One region of the Thauera butanivorans genome, then DNA from elsewhere that is predicted to be linked to it. Evidence: predicted binding sites of a transcription regulator. Region 1 holds the regulator's gene; each other region holds the start of a gene.

Region 1 (5,751 bases):
GACAGGGCTTCGGCGGCCGGACGCCGGATGGCGGACAGCGCCGCCGCCGCCTCGCCGAAGGCCTTCCTCGCCCGAGCCTCGTCGGCGGCCAGCCGTGCCGGATCGGCCGTTTCCTCCAGGGTATCGAGCCGGGCCTGCCACTGCGCCAGCAGCTCGGGCAACTCGTCCACCGCGACGCGGTACTTGCGTGCGACATCGGTGACGGCCGCGATCCGCCCTTCGATCTCGGCCAGCCGCTGCGGATCGAGGTCGAGCCGGTCGCGATAGCGGCGCAAGGCGTGCAGGGCTTCATCCGCCTGGATCGCCGCCGACGACAGCAGCTCCCGCACATCGGCGAGCGCAGGGTCGATGTCGGCCAGCGCGGCCAGGCGCCCATCGAGGTGGCGCAGGATCGAGCACACCGCCACCTCGCCTTCGCCGAGGGCAGCCAGGGTCTCGTCCGCGCCCTCCATCAGGCCCGCGGCATGCGCCAGACGACCGTGCTCGACGTTCAGTTCGCCCCACTCCGCCGCATCGAAGCCGAGCTCCTGAAGCTCGCGGATCTGCCATGCGAGCAGTTCGCGCTCACGCGCCGAACTGGCCGAATCGGCTTCGGCCTCGCGCCGCAGGCGAAGAATGTGCTGCCAGGCCCGATAGCGCTCGGCCACGTCGGCAGCCAGTCCCTGGGCATCGGCATGCGCATCGAGCAACTGGCGCTGCGTTTCGGGCTTCAGCAGGGCATGGTGGGCATGCTGGCCATGGATGTCGGCCAGCCAGTCGCTGGCCGTGCGCAATTGCGCAAGCGTCACGCTGGTGCCATTGATCCAGGCCCGGCCACGCCCGCTGCTGTCGATGGTGCGGCGCAACAGCACGGTCCCGTCCTCGGCCGGCAGTTCCTGCTCGGCCAGCCAGGCACGCAAGCCGCCGCCGTCCGGCAGGTCGAATTCGGCAACCACGTCGGCCCGCTCGCGATCGCGGCGGACCATGCCCGCCTCTCCTCGCCCACCCAATGCGAGTCCGAGCGCATCGAGCAGGATCGACTTGCCGGCACCGGTTTCCCCGGTCAACGCGCCAAACCCCTTTTCGAACTCGAGCTCGAGATGGTCGACGATGACGAAGTCGCGGATGGACAGGCTTCTCAGCATGGCAGCTCAGTGAAGAATGGAGGAAGACAGTGCTCGGTATGAGGCGGGTACGGCATGGATGCCCGCATCAGTTGTGCCGCGGCGGGGCACTCCAGTGGAGCTTTTCGCGCAGCATGGCGAAATAGCTGTAGCTCTCGGGGTGCAGCAGCCTCAGGCCATGTCTCGAACGGGTCATGCGCACGCAGTCGCCGGCACGCAGATCGAAACGGGCCTGGCCGTCGAAATGCACCCGCGCATCCTGGGGAGGCAGCAGCACGATGTCGATGCGGCAGCTGTCCGGCAGCGTGATCGGCCGTGCCGTCAGCGCGTGAGGACACAGCGGCACAAGGGCGATGCCGTCGACGCTCGGATGCAGGATGGGACCATTGGACGACAAGGCATAGGCGGTGGAGCCCGTCGGCGTCGACACGATCATGCCGTCGGAACGCTGGGTATAGACGTACTCTCCATCGATCGACAGTTCGAATTCGATCATCCGCCCGAGTTCGCCCTTATTGACGACGACGTCGTTGAGCGCCAGCGTCTGGAAGATGCGCTCGCCGCCCCGCAGCACTTCGGCGTCGAGCATGAAGCGGAGCTCTTCGCGGAAGCGCCCTTCGACGATCTCGGCGAGGCGTGCATTGGCATCGTTCAGCGCGATGTCGGTCAGGAAACCCAGGCGGCCGAGATTGACCCCGGCCAGTGGCACGCCGTACTCGGCCAGACGGCGGGCGGTGTGGAGCATGGTGCCGTCGCCGCCGACCACCACGGCCAGATCGACTTCGCCGCCGATGCGCTCATAGCCGGCAACCGGAAAATCGCCCGCGCCGCCGATGGAACTCGCCGTGCCCTGCTCGATCCACACCATGCGTCCGCGCTCGCGCAGGAAACGGGCGATCGTCATGACCGATTCGGCCACGTCCGGACTCTGGTACTTGCCCACGAGGGCGATGTTGTGGAATTTGGCGCTCATGACGCGGATTAAACCATATCCCGCCAGCACCTTGGCGAGCACTGAACGGCGGTGCCGAAGCCCGGCGGCAGGGACCGGGAGATATCCGGAATATCCATCGATGGATGATCCGGGCTATATTCTTCGTCTGCCATGAATTCCTTAGACGCTCGTTCCCAGATCCTGCTGAAAACCCTGATCGAACGCTACATCGCGGACGGCCAGCCTGTCGGTTCGCGCGCGCTGTCGCGCTTTTCCGGGTTGGAGCTGTCGCCGGCAACGGTGCGCAACGTCATGAGCGACCTGGAGGAGTTCGGCCTGATCGCCAGTCCGCACACCTCCGCCGGCCGGATTCCGACGGCGCGCGGCTACCGTTTCTTCGTCGATTCGCTGCTGACGGTCCAGCCGCTCGACACCACGCGGGTACATGAACTCAAGGGCCAGCTCCAGCCCGACCAGCCACAGCGGCTGCTCAATTCGGCCTCGCACCTGTTGTCGAACCTCACGCAGTTCGCCGGCATCGTCGTCGCCCCGCGCAAGGACGCCGTCCGCATCCGGCAGTTCGAATTCATCAGCCTGTCCGAAAACCGCATCCTGCTGATCATCGTCACCACCGCCGGCGACGTGCAGAACCGGATCCTGATGACCCGCCGTGCCTACAGTGCCAGTGAGCTGAGCAGCGCCGCGAGCTACCTGAACGAGCATTTCGCCGGCCTGTCCTTCGACGAGATCCGCCGCCGCGTCATGGACGAGCTGCGCCAGCTGCGCAGCGACATGACCGAACTGATGACCGCGACCGTGGATGCCGGCAGTGCCGCCGCGGAAGAAACGGCCACTCGCTACGTCATTTCCGGTGAAACCAATCTGCTCGACGTCGAGGACCTGTCGTCGAACATGTCGCGCCTGCGCGAACTGTTCAAGCTCTTCGAACAGCGCACCAGCCTCGTGCAGCTACTCGAACTGTCGAACAAGGCCGACGGAGTGCAGATCTTCATCGGCGGCGAATCCGGTCTCGCGCCGCTCGACGCCTGCAGTGTGATCACGGCACCCTACGAGGTGGACGGCCAGATCGTCGGCTCGGTGGGTGTCATCGGCCCGACCCGGATGGCCTACGATCGCGTGATTCCGATCGTCGACATCACCGCCCGGCTGCTGTCCAACGCGCTATCGTCGAACACCTGAAACACCGTTCCGGACCAGGCGGACTTCGGTTTCGCCCTGTCCGGCCCCACAAACAAGGACAAGCATGGCCCGCTACCGGCCCGAACCGCCCGCTTCACACGACGCCCCCGCCCGTACCGGCATCCTGCTCGTCAATCTCGGCACGCCCGATGCGCCCACGGCCGGCGCGCTGCGCCCCTACCTGAAGGAATTCCTGTCCGATCCACGCGTGGTCGAGATCCCCCGCGCCGTCTGGTGGCCCATCCTCAACGGCATCATCCTGAACATCCGCCCGGCCGCATCGGCAAAGAAATACGCCAGCATCTGGACCACAGACGGCTCGCCGCTGATGGTCCATACCGAACGCCAGGCCAGCCGGCTGCGCGACCACCTGGCCTCGGCCGGCCGCTCCGAGGTCGATGTCGATTTCGCCATGCGCTACGGCAAACCCTCGATCGCCGAGCGCCTGCGCGCGATGCAGGCGCGAGGCTGCATGCGCATCCTCGTCCTGCCGCTCTACCCGCAATATTCGGCCAGCACCACGGCAACGGTGGTCGACGCCGTCGGCCGCGCCCTGGCAAAGATGCGCAACCAGCCGGAAATCCGCTTCGTGCGCGACTTCCACTGCTTCCCGGGCTACATCGAGGCACTCGCTGCCAGCGTGCGCGAGCACTGGGCCGCGCACGGCGAACCGGATCGCCTGCTGATGAGCTTCCATGGCGTGCCCAAGCGCACGATCGAGCTTGGCGACCCTTATCACCACGAGTGCCAGACCACCGGCCGGCTGCTCGCCGAGGCGCTCGGCCTGCCGCCCGAACGGGCGATGGTCACCTTCCAGTCGCGCTTCGGCAAAGCCGAATGGCTGCAGCCCTACACCCAGCCCACGCTCGAAGCGCTCGCCACCCAGGGTGTCGGCCGCGTCGACGTTCTGTGCCCGGGATTCATCGCCGACTGCCTGGAGACACTGGAGGAAATCGCCATGGAATGCCGCGACGCCTTTCTCGGCCGCGGCGGCCAGCGCTTCCACTACATTCCCTGCCTCAACGAGCGACCGGACTGGATCGAGGCCCTGGCCGGGCTCGCCGTCGATCACCTGGGCAACTGGCTCGCCGGCCCTGCGCGGCAGGAAAGCTGATCAGGGTTCGAGCAACTGCAGGTCGAGTCCGCCGGTGGCGGTGAAATCGCCGCGCACCGCGGGCGGCCCGCCCGTGGACAGCAGCTTCGCAATCTGGGCGAGGCGGCGGACCATCACCGTGCCCAGCTCGCGGCGGAAGCACTCCAGCACCTCTTCGCTGGCCAGCGCCAGCGCCGAAGGGTTGATCTCGAGATAGCTCACGGGCGTCAGCGACACCGCCGACAGCATGTGCCGATGTTCGAGCTGGTCCAGCCAGGCCTGGGCGCCGAACACTTCGCCCGCCCCCAGCTCCATCACCCGCCGTCCTTCGACCGACAGCTCCACCGTGCCGTCGAGGACGATGCCGAAGCGCTGGTCGTTGTCGCCTTCCTTCACCAGCGACGTATGCTGCCCGACCTTGCGCCAGGACGAGATCCGCATCACTTCCCACAGCTCGACGTCCTCGAATTCGGTGAAGAACGCCAGCTTGCGGAGCTGCATGAAACGGCTGATGTCCGGCGGCACGTAATTCTCGTCGAGGATCTGGTAGCGCACCGCGGCGAGATCCTTGGCGAACTCCGCGCCATTGCGATAGCGCGAATAGAGATCCTTTTCCAGCGCCTTGCGGATCACCGCATCCATCTGCTCGGGCACGTCGGGGTTGAGCTGCGACACCTGCGGCGGATCGGCATTGATGATCTTGTAGACGAGCTGTGCCGGATTGCTCGCGCGGAAAGGCAACCGTCCGGTCAGCATGTGGAACAGCAGCACGCCCAGCGAATACAGGTCGGTCTTCTGGTTCAGCGGGTAGCCCTTGATCTGTTCCGGGCTCATGTAGGCCGGCGAGCCCACCCCCATGATGAAGGTCGAGTCGGTATCGACCCGCTTGCTGATGTTCATCGCCAGGCCGAAATCGGTGATCTTCACGTTGTCCTGGTCATCGACCAGGATGTTCGCCGGCTTGATGTCGCGATGCACGATGCCCTGGCGAAACGCGTGGTCCAGCGCCATGCAGCACTTGAAGACAATGCCGATCGTGCGATGGATCGGCAGCAGCTTCTCGAAGCTGCAGTAGCGTTCGAGGGATTCGCCGGGGAAATACTCCATCACCACGTAGGCCTCGGTGGGCTCGACCGAGGCATCGAAGATGCGGATGATGTGCGGATGGTTCAGGCGCGACGACACCGCCCGCTCGGCCTTGAGCAGCTTCAGCAGGCGGCGGTTCCATTTCGCCTCGTCCTTCGCCTTGTCGTCGAAACGCACGTGCTTCAATGCCACAGGCTGCGGATAGTCGGGGCTCTCGACGAGGTAAACGACTGCCGTCGCCCCGCGTCCGATCTCGCGCAGGATGCGATATTTGCCGATTGTCTCTGGGATACGACTCATAGTTGGGCGATGGCGAACCTGGACGGCGCGCCGCA
Region 2 (5,751 bases), 280 kb from region 1:
ATGAGCGCGGAATACGTGCGCTGGTTCGAGCCGCAGTGGGGAGCGGCGGTGTTCGTCGATGCGGGCGACGCGGCCGATACGCGCGGCGATTTCGATCCGCACACGGGCTATGGCGTCGGCGCTCGCTGGCGCAGCCCGGCCGGGCCGCTGGCAGTCGATCTCGCCTGGGGGCACGACGAACGCAAGCTGCGGCTGCACTTCGGCGTGGCGATCGCCTTCTGATCCGGCTGCCGGGCCCGGTGCTCCGGCCTCAGGCTTCGCGCCGGAAGATCAGGCTGAAGTTGTTGGCCGGCATTTCGATGACTTCGTCGAGCCGGAAGCCATGCTCACGGGCTTCGGCCTCCACCGCTTCCAGGTCGCGCACGCCGAAGCCGGGATCGACGTCGTGCAGCCATTCGTCGAATGCGGCATTGGACGGCGCCGTATGCGCGCCGTCGCGACGGTAGGGGCCGTAGCAATAGACGATGCCGCCTTTCGGCAGCACACGGGCTGCGCCACGAAACAGCGCCGCCGTGCTCGACCACGGCGAGTAGTGCAGCACGTTGATCGCCACCACCGCATCGGCGTGCCGGACCGGCCAGGTTTCGCTGTTCAATTCCAGTTCGAGCGGCGTCTCGATGTTGGGCAGGCCGGAATGCGAGATCCAGGCGGTGATGGAGTCGATCGCGGCCGGATCGCCTTCGGTCGGCTGCCAGTGAAGCCAGGGCATGTGGGCGCAGAAATACACGGCATGCTCGCCGGTTCCGCTGCCCACCTCCAGTACCGAGGCCGCGTCGGGCAGGATGCGCTGCAGGACCGGCAGGATGTGGCCGCGGTTGCGTTCAGTGGAAGGGGAGAACATGCGTCGATCGTTGGGCATGGGGCGGGGAGAGGCTGATGTATCGGGTCGTTGGACTGTCGAGCGCGGAGTGTGATCCAGACCGCCATGCCGGGCGAGCACCGACAGTCGTCGACCGTGAATTTTTCCCCGCTCCATGTGTATGTCCTGATTGTTGGCCGAGCCCATGCCGGAGAACGGGGGCGTCCGGCAACGGGAAGCTTCAGCGCACCAGGAAAGGAAGGTTGGCTGTTGCCGCTTTGCCGTGGCGGTCGCGCGCGGTGATGAACAGGCGATAGGCCCCCGGCTCGGCAGGTGCCAGCAGGCGCACGCTGGCGGCATCGGCGTGCAGGATGCGCGTGGCGATGCGAGCGGGCGGGGATTCGTGGTCACCGCCTTTGCGCAGATCGGTGGCTTCGGCAAGGATCTTCCATTCCGTCTCCAGCGCCGTGCCATCGGCATTGACGGCATCGATTCCGGCCGAAATCTCCGCCCCGGGGGCGAACGCGTCGGCGGCGATGCCGATGCCGCGTACGACCGGCGCGGGCCTCTCCACCGGCCGGCCCCAGAACGAGGCCAGTGCATCGCTCATCGCGGTGCCGCTGCCGTCGGCCAGCAGCAGGCCGTGCCAGGTTTCGGTCTGTTCCTGCTTGGCGCCCCACAGGAAGGGGAATACGCCGCGAATCTGCGGCTGGCGCGCGAGATAGCCGAGGGCTTCGGTGAAGAAGCGGGCTTTCTCGCTGCTGGTCGGTTCCACCGGCGCTCCCCAGGGTTTGCGGCCGGCCTGCCACTGGCCGAGCGGCCCCAGCTCGGTGATGACGACCGGCTTGCCGATGCCGGCGTCGCGCAGCCGCCGAGGCAGATCGAATACCGCGCCGGCATAGACGTTGATGCCCAGCAGGTCGACGTTCGGGCAGCAGTCCGCCAGGCTGCGGAAAGCGTCCATGCCGGTATCGGCGACGACCATCAGCGTCGGGTGGACCGGATCGATCCGCTTGATCGCCGCAGCGAGGCGATCGACCTCGCGCCATAGCGGCAGCGGGTTTTCCACCGCGGTCTCGATTTCGTTGCCGATGCCCCAGGCGAGCAGGGCGGGGTGTCCCCGGTGGTGCCTGACGAATTCGAGGATGGCCCGCTCCTGCGCCTGCACGGCCTGCTCGTCGTCATAGCTGAAGCCGTGGCGCGGATGCTCCAGCCATAGACCCATGACCACCTTCAAGCCGAGCCGTTGCGCTTCGTCCAGCACCCAGGCATCGGTCTGCCGATAGACGCGTACCGCCTGGGCGCCGGCGGCGGCCAAGCGGGCGAGGCCGGCTGCATCGCCTTCGAAGGCGGCGCCCTGCCACTGTGTTCCCGGCGTTGCCTGGCCGGCAGCGGAGCACAGGCCGCTGACGCAGACGGAGAGAGCGAAAAGGGTGTGCCGGAAGGCTGCCGCAAGAATGTTCATGTCGATCCACTGTTCGGAGCGGTGCCTGTGCCCCGTGCTCCATTCCCCAAGGGTCTGTCCTGCCTTGGGGCGGCCCGGCGGCAGAAAAGTTCAGCATCCGATGGCGCTTTGGGCGGCAGAGCAGAAATCACGTGGGCTGCACTTGAAATCCCGGAACCCCGTCCCTATTATTAGCACTCGTTGGCAGTGAGTGCTAACAAGCCCGGAGCGGCGCAGTTGCTGCATTCGGGCCACTGCGAATTTTCCGCGGGGCAACCCGCAAGCCATCAACCCAAACAGTCGAACCGAAGATAGGAGTGAACTCGATGAAGATTCGTCCCCTGCACGATCGCGTGATCGTCAAGCGTCTGGAAGCCGAGCGCAAGACCGCCAGCGGCATCGTGATCCCGGACAGCGCAGGCGAGAAGCCCGATCAGGGCGAAGTCCTGGCCGTCGGTAACGGCAAGATCCTCGACGACGGCAACGTGCGTCCGATGGCCGTCAAGGTGGGCGACAAGGTGCTGTTCGGCAAGTACGCCGGCCAGGCCGTCAAGGTCGAAGGCGAAGAGCTCCTCGTGATGCGCGAGGAAGACATCATGGGCGTGGTCGAAGGCTGAGCCTTCTCCCGTTCCTGAAGCGCTAATCCTTAAAAAATTCCGGAGTTCTGAAGAATGGCAGCTAAAGAAGTCAAGTTTGGTGATTCCGCCCGCGAACGCATGGTCGCCGGCATCAACATCCTCGCCAACGCGGTCAAGGTGACCCTGGGCCCGAAGGGCCGCAACGTGGTGCTGGAGCGTTCGTTCGGCGCCCCGACCGTGACCAAGGACGGCGTGTCGGTCGCCAAGGAAATCGAACTGAAGGACAAGTTCGAGAACATGGGTGCGCAGATGGTCAAGGAAGTCGCTTCCAAGACCTCGGACATCGCCGGCGACGGCACCACCACCGCCACCGTGCTGGCGCAGTCGATCGTGCGCGAAGGCATGAAGTACGTCGCCGCCGGCATGAACCCGATGGACCTGAAGCGCGGCATCGACAAGGCCGTCGCCGCCACCATCGAAGAGCTGAAGAAGCTGTCCAAGCCCTGCTCGACCAACAAGGAAATCGCCCAGGTCGGCTCGATCTCGGCCAACTCCGACAGCGACATCGGCGACATCATCGCCAATGCGATGGACAAGGTCGGCAAGGAAGGCGTGATCACCGTCGAAGACGGCAAGTCGCTGAACAACGAGCTGGACGTCGTCGAAGGCATGCAGTTCGACCGCGGCTACCTGTCGCCCTACTTCATCAACAACCCGGACAAGCAGGTCGCGATCCTCGACAACCCGTTCGTGCTGCTGTTCGACAAGAAGATCTCCAACATCCGCGACCTGCTGCCGGTGCTGGAGCAAGTCGCCAAGGCCGGCCGTCCGTTGCTGATCATTGCCGAGGACGTCGAGGGCGAAGCCCTGGCCACGCTGGTGGTGAACAACATCCGTGGCATCCTGAAGACCTGCGCGGTCAAGGCTCCGGGCTTCGGCGACCGCCGCAAGGCCATGCTGGAAGACATCGCCATCCTGACCGGCGGCCAAGTCATCGCCGAAGAAGTCGGCCTGACGCTGGAAAAGGCCACGCTGGAAGACCTGGGCCAGGCCAAGCGCATCGAGATCGGCAAGGAAAACACCATCATCATCGACGGTGATGGCCAGGCCGATCGCATCGAAGCCCGCGTCAAGCAGATCCGCGTGCAGATCGAGGAAGCGACCTCCGACTACGACCGCGAAAAGCTGCAGGAACGTGTGGCCAAGCTGGCCGGCGGCGTTGCCGTGATCAAGGTCGGCGCCGCGACCGAAGTCGAAATGAAGGAGAAGAAGGCTCGCGTCGAGGATGCCCTGCACGCTACCCGCGCTGCGGTGGAAGAAGGCATCGTGCCGGGCGGCGGCGTTGCGCTGCTGCGCGCCCGCGCCAACCTGGGCGGCCTGAAGGGCGACAACCACGACCAGGACGCCGGCATCAAGATCGTGCTGCGCGCGATGGAGCAGCCGCTGCGCGAGATCGTCGCCAACGCCGGCGACGAGCCGAGCGTGGTGGTGAACAAGGTCGTCGAAGGTTCGGGCAACTACGGCTTCAATGCGGCCACCGGCGAGTACGGCGACATGGTCGAGATGGGCGTGCTGGATCCGACCAAGGTGACCCGCACCGCGCTGCAGAACGCCGCTTCGGTCGCCGGTCTGATGCTGACCACCGACTGCATGGTCGGTGAGCTGGCCGAAGACAAGCCGGCCGGCGGCATGCCCGACATGAGCGGTATGGGTGGCATGGGCGGTATGGGCGGCATGATGTGATGCCCGCCTGCGGCAAGCCTGTTTCGGCAGGTTTGCCGCTTGCCGTCTGACCAGGAAGGCCTCGCGCAAGCGGGGCCTTTTCAGTTTGCGGCAGGCGCTGCACAGGCTCTTTCGCCCTTGCTGCCAGTGTAGTCAGAATCCGTGGGATAATTGGTTGCTTCCGCTGCATCCAGCGACCGAGCAAAGGAAGTGCATTCCAGTAAATGCTAGGTGCATTCGCTTACGCACAACTTACATCCCGGAATTCCATGCGTATTCTGCTGGCAGAAGATGATCCCGTGATTGCCGACGGCATCGGCCGCGCCTTGAAGCGCAATGGGTATGCCGTCGATCATGTCGACAACGGCATCGACGCCGACGCGGCGCTGGCGTCCCAGTCCTACGATCTGCTCATTCTCGATCTCGGCTTGCCGCGGTTGCCGGGCATCGAGGTGCTCAAGCGCCTGAGAGCGCGCAAGTCGGCGCTGCCGGTGCTGATCCTGACGGCGCAGGACGGCGTCGATGACCGTGTGCGCGGGCTCGATGCAGGGGCGGACGACTACATGGCCAAACCGTTCGCCTTGCCCGAACTGGAGGCGCGTGTGCGTGCCCTGACGCGCCGCGGCACCGGTCAGGCGCGCTGCCTCGAACTGGGGCGCCTGTCCTACGACCAGGCCGACCGTGTCGTCAAGGTGGACGGCCAGGTACTCGAGCTGTCGGCGCGCGAGATCGGCTTGCTGGAAGTCTTTCTGCTGCGCGTCGGGCGGCTGGTGAGCAAGGATCAACTGGTGGATCACCTCTGCGGCTGGGGGGAGGAAGTCTCCAGCAATGCCATCGAAGTCTACGTACACCGTCTGCGCAAGAAGCTGGAGGACAGCGGCGTGCGCATCGTGACCGCTCGCGGGCTGGGCTATTGCCTGGAGAACTCGGATGCGGCGCCGACGGCGAAACCTTGACAGGGCCGTATCGAGTACGAAGCGCCCGGGGCCGCCGAATTCCCTGTTCGGCGAAATCCTCGACTGGTTGCTTGCGCCCTTGCTGTTCCTGTGGCCGATCTCGATCATCATCACGCACAACGTCGCCGACAACATCGCCAATCAGCCCTATGACCTCGCGCTGGCCGATGGTGTCAGGATGCTGTCCCGCATGGTGGCGTTCGATGAAGGGCAGGTCGTCGTGCGCTTTCCCGCGCCGCCCCGTGCCCTGTT
Region 3 (5,751 bases), 480 kb from region 1:
TACGTTCTGACCAAGCCCAAGGTGAACACGCTGATCGTGTTCTGTGCGGTGATCGGCATGTTCCTCGCCGTGCCGGCGGGGCTGCCGGATGCGCTGACCGTGTTTGCCGCCACGCTCGGCATCGCCTGTGTGGCGGGTGCGGCGGCGGCGATGAACTGTCTGATCGAGCGCCAGATCGACGCCCGCATGGCGCGGACCCGGGGCCGTCCACTGCCGCGCGGCGACCTTGCGCCGGCCGAAGTGCTGCTGTTCGCGGGCATGCTGGGCGGCTTCGGCCTGATGGTGCTGCACCAGGCGGTCAACCCGCTGACGATGTGGCTGACGCTCGCCACCTTCATCGGCTATGCGGTGGTCTATACGGTGCTGCTCAAGCCCCATACGCCGCAGAACATCGTCATCGGCGGCGCCTCCGGCGCAATGCCGCCGGTGCTGGGCTGGGCCGCGGTGTCGGGCGAAGTCAATGCCGATGCGCTGCTGCTGTTCCTCATCATCTTCGCGTGGACGCCGCCTCATTTCTGGGCGCTGGCGCTGTACCGCACGGCCGACTACGCGCGCGCCGGGCTGCCGATGCTGCCGGTGACGCACGGCGCCGAATTCACCCGGCTGTCGGTGCTGCTGTACACGCTGATCCTGTTCGGCGTCACGCTGCTGCCCTTTGCCACGCGCATGAGCGGCGCGCTCTATCTCGGTGTGGCGGTGGGGCTCGGCCTGCGCTTCATCCTTCATGCCTGGCGCTTGTACCGCGATTACAGCGATGCCCTGGCGCGGCGCACCTTCCGCTTTTCCATCGTCTATCTGTTCGGACTGTTCGCGGCGCTGCTGATGGATCACTACCTGCCCTGGTGATGCGTCCGGGTGCGGCAGCTTGACGCATGGGCCGTGCCCGGTGTGCCGCGAACGTCTATCATCGGGGGCTGACCGAACAAGCAGCATCAAGGTGCCCGATGTCTCTTTCCCTTGCCCGTTTCCTGCGCCCGCTGGCCGCGCCCCTGCTCGCGCTCGGCCTGCTCGCGGCCTGTGCGCCGCCCGAACCCGTCTTCCACAGCACCGACATCACCGGCGCGGAGTACGGCCAGAAGCTGCGGCTCACCGACCATCATGGCCAGGAGCGCACGCTGGCGGACTTCAAGGGCAAGGTCGTGACGATCTTCTTCGGCTACACCCAGTGCCCGGATGTCTGCCCGACTGCGCTGTCCGACATGAGCATGGTGATGCAGCAACTCGGTGCCGATGGCGACAAGGTCCAGGTGCTGTTCGTCACCGTCGATCCCGAACGCGACACGTTGGCGCTGCTGGCGGAATACGTGCCGGTGTTCGACGAGCGCTTCCTCGGGCTGTACGGTACACCGGAGCAGATCGCCGCGGTTGCCAAGGATTTCCGCGTCTTCTACCGCAAGAGCGGCGACCCCGACGGCCACTACACCGTCGACCACTCGGCCGGCACCTACGTGTTCGATCCGCAGGGCCGGCTGCGCCTGTACATGAAGCATGGCGAAGAGCCGGCCAAGGTCGCGGCGGACATCGGGGCGCTGCTGGCGGGGAAATGAATCTGCCGGGCGTCAGCGGAGTTCGATGATGGATTCGCCTGCCTCAACTTGCAGAACCAGCTTGGCTTCAGTTTCAAGCCGAATGCGTGTCTGGCTCTGATCGTCGAATGGCCGATTGGAGCAGCATACGTCCAGATAGATCTTCATGCCGCTCAGACAGCGTCGGCCAGCATGCCGCGCATCTTCTGCATCGCCTTGGCCTCGATCTGGCGGATGCGTTCGGCAGAGACGCCGTATTCCGCTGCCAGTTCGTGCAGCGTGGCGCTGTCGCCTTCGCTCAGCCAGCGGCGCTGGACGATGTTGCGGCTGCGGTCGTCGAGGCTGGCCAGGGCATTGCGCAGGCCGACGTCCTGCATGTGGGCGAGCTGCGTGCGGGCCAGCGCTTCGGAAGGTTCGGCGTGCGGATCGGGCAGGTAGGCGATCGGCGCGAAGCGTTCGTCCTCGTCGTCGCCGCTGCCTTCCAGCGGAATGTCGCGGCCGCCGAGGCGGGTTTCCATCTCGACCACTTCCTCGGGCTTGACGCCGAGCTGGGTGGCGATGGCATCGACTTCGACCGGATTCAAGGTGCCGGCGTCCTGCTTCAGGCTGCGCAGGTTGAAGAACAGCTTGCGCTGGGCCTTGGTGGTGGCGATCTTGACCAGGCGCCAGTTCTTCAGCACGTATTCGTGGATCTCGGCCTTGATCCAGTGCATCGCGAACGAAACCAGACGCACGCCGCGCGTGGGGTCGAAGCGCTTCACCGCCTTCATCAGGCCGACGTTGCCTTCCTGGATCAGGTCGGCGTGCGGCAGGCCGTAGCCCAGGTAGCCGCGTGCGATCGCGACCACCACCCGCAGATGCGACATCACCAACTGGCGCGCCGCGTCGACATCCCCCTGCTCGCGCAGGCGCGTTGCCAGTTCCACTTCCTGCTGCTCGCTGAGCATGGGCATGCGATTGACGCTCTGGATGTACTGATCCAGGCTGCCGGTGGCGGGAACGGGAAACGACAGGGCTTGAGACATAGGCTTGTGTCCTCCTTGTGTGCTCGATTTTAGCACTCGCGCCTTGAGAGTGCTAAACGCGGGAGGGAGTTCCGTGCTGTTCTTGGCAGGGCGCCGATCATCCGGCACCCCGCCGCCATGCGGATCAGAACAGGTTCAGCGGATAGTCGACGAACACGCGGATCTCGTTGCCCTCGCTGTTATAGGCGCGGGCGTCCTCCGAAACGCGCAGGAAGGACGCGCGCAGGCGGATGCTCAGGTCCTTGGCTGCACCGCTCTGCACCTTGTAGCTCAACTGGTTGAACCATTCGCGTTCCTTGCCGCGGCTCGGCGCGCCGGCGTCGATGTTGTCGCCGCGGACGTAGGCGACGACGTAGCTCAGGCCGGGCACGCCGTACTCGGTGAAGTCCACCGCGTAGCTCAGTTGCCAGGAACGCTCGTCCTTGGCGTTGAAGTCGGACCAGAAGGAGTTGGCGAGGAAGATCGTGCTGCCGCCGTTGCCCACCCAGCCTTCGCTCTGGTAGAAGCCGTAGTTGAAGCCGACGTCGCCGCTGCTGCGCTGGTGTGCCACGGTGAAGGCGTGCGGGCCGGTGGCATAGGTCGCGGCCAGGCTCCAGATGCGGTTCTTGCCTTCGTCGGGGTCGAACTTCTTGTCCTGCCTGGTGTTGTAGCCGTTGAAGTCGAGCGTGAGCGAATCGCCCTGCGCCAGCGGGCGCACGTAGTTCAGGTTGATGTACTGGCGCTCGAGCACGTCCTCGATGTCAGATGCATACAGCGCGCCGCTGAACACTTCGTTGAACTGGTAGCGGCCGCCGATCAGGTCGATGGCCTTCAGCCTGCCGCCGTCGCGGCTTTCGTCGCTCTTGCGTGCTTCGGCATGGAAGCGGCCGGCGTGCAGCGTCAGGCCTTCGATCTCGTTCGAGGTGATCATCGTGCCGGTGAAGCTTTCCGGCATCAGGCGCGAGGCGTCGTGGTTGAGCACCGGCAGCGTCGGCCGCAGATCGCCGTAGGCGAGCACGGTGTTGGAAAAGCGCAACTTGACCGAGCCGCCGGCCCTGGCGACGTCGTGCTCGACCTTGCCGTCATTGCCCACGTGGAAAAAGTCGATACCCGCTGCGCCTGCACGTCCCCGGCCGCTGTCGAGGCGGACGGCATACAGGCCGAAGGCATCGACGCCGAAGCCGACCGTGCCCTGGGTGAAGCCCGAAGTGAAGTTCAGCACCGCGCCCTGGCCCCATTCGGCCTTGTCCTGCCTGCCCTGCTTGTAATCACGGCTGATGTAGGCATTGCGCAGGAACAGGTCCAGCGAGCTGTCCTCGATGAAGCCGCGCGCTTCGGATTGGCCTGCGCCCATTGCCGGGGCCGTGGCGGCCAGGCTGAGGGCGATCGAACACGCCCATTTCTTCGACGTCATTGTTTTTTCCTTGCTGTTGTTTGATGTGTGGCGGATGCGTTGCATCGAATGCAGCCGCGATCTCCCCGGCGCGGATTTTCGCATGCTTCACCGTTGCCGGATCGGATGTTTAGGCTCCCGGCCTTCTTTGATGACGCCAGGAGCCTGAAGTGAAGAACATGAACATGGGACAGTGCCACGTGATCGAGCAAGCGCCGGCCGCAACGGCTGCTACCGACGCCTATGCACTGCTGTTCGAACTGTGGCAGCGCTCGTCGCCCGGCCGCCGGGCAGCGACGGTCGCCAAGTACCGCAAGGTTCTCGATGCCTTCGCCGCCTTCACCGGCGGAATGCCGCTTGCGGATGTGCGCCGCAGGAATCTGCTGGCTTTCCGCGACCACTTGCTCGCATCGTGCCAGAGCCCGGCCACCGTCAGGCACAAGCTGGGCATCATCAGGACCCTGTTCGGAACGGCGGTCGATCATGAACTGGCCGCCTCGAATCCGGCTGCCGAACTCAGAATGCAGGAAGCGGTGCGCCGCAAGGCCCGCATCGCATTCACCGCGGACGATCTGAACCGCCTGTTCCGCGCTGAAATCCACATTGCAGGCAGGCGCCCGAAAGGCGGTGGCAGGGAGGCCGCGTTCTGGCTGCCGCTGCTGGCCCTGTTCACCGGGGCACGGGTCGAGGAACTGGCGCAACTGCTGGTCAGCGACGTCCGCCGCGCCAAGGGTCTGGGGCACTATCTGCACATCAGCGACGACGCCGGGCATGCGCAACTCAAGAATCCGGCTTCGCGCAGGCGGATTCCGCTCCATGCGACGCTGCTGGACTGCGGTTTCCTGGATTACGTTGCCGGCCTGCAGGGGGCGGGGTTGTTGTTTCCCGATCTTAGGGCGAATCCGCGCGGCAAGCTCGGCGGCTATTTCAGCACCTTCTTTTCGGGCTATCTGCGCAGAAAGGTCGGCATCGGCGACGGCCGCAAGGTCTTCCATTCCTTCCGCCATACTTTCAAGGACGCCTGCCGCGCCGTGGGCATGGAGGAGGAAGTGCATGATGCGCTGACCGGCCATGTCGCGCCGCGGGCGAGCCGCCGCTACGGCAACGAGCAGTATCCGCTCGAACCTCTGTTCGAGGCCATTGCCCGTTTCGACATCCCCGGCCTCGACATCGGGCACCTCTACACCAGGGTGCCCGCGCGGCCGCGCTACGGTGCCGCTCTCCGGCCGGTCTCGGCGTATTACGGCATCGTCATCGCCTTCGCTCCACCCAGGTCGAGGCAGGACAGCGCGCCGTTCGTGCTTGCCATCTGGCAGGGGCTGGAAGTGGGCTTCGACATTGCGTCGAACGAGCTTTTCTTCGGTGAACTGCCGCGCAACAAGCGGGTTCTCGTCGATGCGTGGATCGAGATCCACAGGGAAGAGCTGATGGCCAATTGGTACTTGGGCAGGCAGACCGGCGAGTATTTCCGGGTCGAGCCGCTGCGGTGAAGGGGAGGCGGAGTGGAGCGAAGGGCGTGGACGAAAAAACGGGCGCCGAAGCGCCCGTCTTGCTTTCAAACCTGTCTGGGAGACAGATCAGAAGGTGTGGCGGATACCGACGCCCAGCAGGTCGGCGTTTTCGCCGCCGAAGGTCGAGCCAGCCTTGTGGCCGTAGTTGACCAGACCTGCGACCTCACCGTCGTCGTTGTCGGTACGGTTGTAGGCGACATAGGCGGTGGTGCGCTTCGACAGGGCGTGGGTGTAAGCCAGGGTGTAGGACTTGACCTTGGTATCGCTCGCATTAGGAATGTCGAACTTGACTTGAGCGTAGGACAGATGGACGTTGC

What was found. The regulator HrcA, encoded in region 1, represses chaperone genes, less so after heat shock. The targets are predictions, from matches to a motif close to TNTTAGCACTCNNNGNCNNNGAGTGCTAANA.
Region 2: a site for HrcA is predicted at 2,433-2,463, ahead of groES (co-chaperone GroES). Genes of this name have one in related genera too.
Region 3: a site for HrcA is predicted at 2,579-2,609, ahead of rpoH (RNA polymerase sigma factor RpoH). Genes of this name have one in related genera too.

The regions. Positions count from the first base shown of each region.
Region 1 covers NZ_CP183038.1:1,656,294-1,662,044, reverse strand. The annotation lists gene recN (DNA repair protein RecN) at 1-1,124, opposite strand, end outside; gene ACNQFN_RS08000 (NAD kinase) at 1,192-2,076, opposite strand; gene hrcA (heat-inducible transcriptional repressor HrcA) at 2,209-3,237, shown strand; gene hemH (ferrochelatase) at 3,302-4,351, shown strand; gene ACNQFN_RS07985 (protein kinase domain-containing protein) at 4,352-5,716, opposite strand.
Region 2 covers NZ_CP183038.1:1,375,845-1,381,595, forward strand. The annotation lists gene ACNQFN_RS06620 (autotransporter assembly complex protein TamA) at 1-222, shown strand, start outside; gene ACNQFN_RS06625 (DUF938 domain-containing protein) at 251-841, opposite strand; gene ACNQFN_RS06630 (glycoside hydrolase family 2 TIM barrel-domain containing protein) at 1,041-2,264, opposite strand; gene groES (co-chaperone GroES) at 2,570-2,860, shown strand; gene groL (chaperonin GroEL) at 2,915-4,564, shown strand; gene ACNQFN_RS06645 (response regulator) at 4,813-5,499, shown strand; gene ACNQFN_RS06650 (sensor histidine kinase) at 5,474-5,751, shown strand, end outside.
Region 3 covers NZ_CP183038.1:1,176,088-1,181,838, forward strand. The annotation lists gene cyoE (heme o synthase) at 1-846, shown strand, start outside; gene ACNQFN_RS05635 (SCO family protein) at 945-1,547, shown strand; gene ACNQFN_RS05640 (hypothetical protein) at 1,560-1,694, opposite strand; gene rpoH (RNA polymerase sigma factor RpoH) at 1,700-2,551, opposite strand; gene ACNQFN_RS05650 (OprD family porin) at 2,676-3,944, opposite strand; gene ACNQFN_RS05655 (DUF4160 domain-containing protein) at 4,103-5,413, shown strand; gene ACNQFN_RS05660 (porin) at 5,501-5,751, opposite strand, start outside.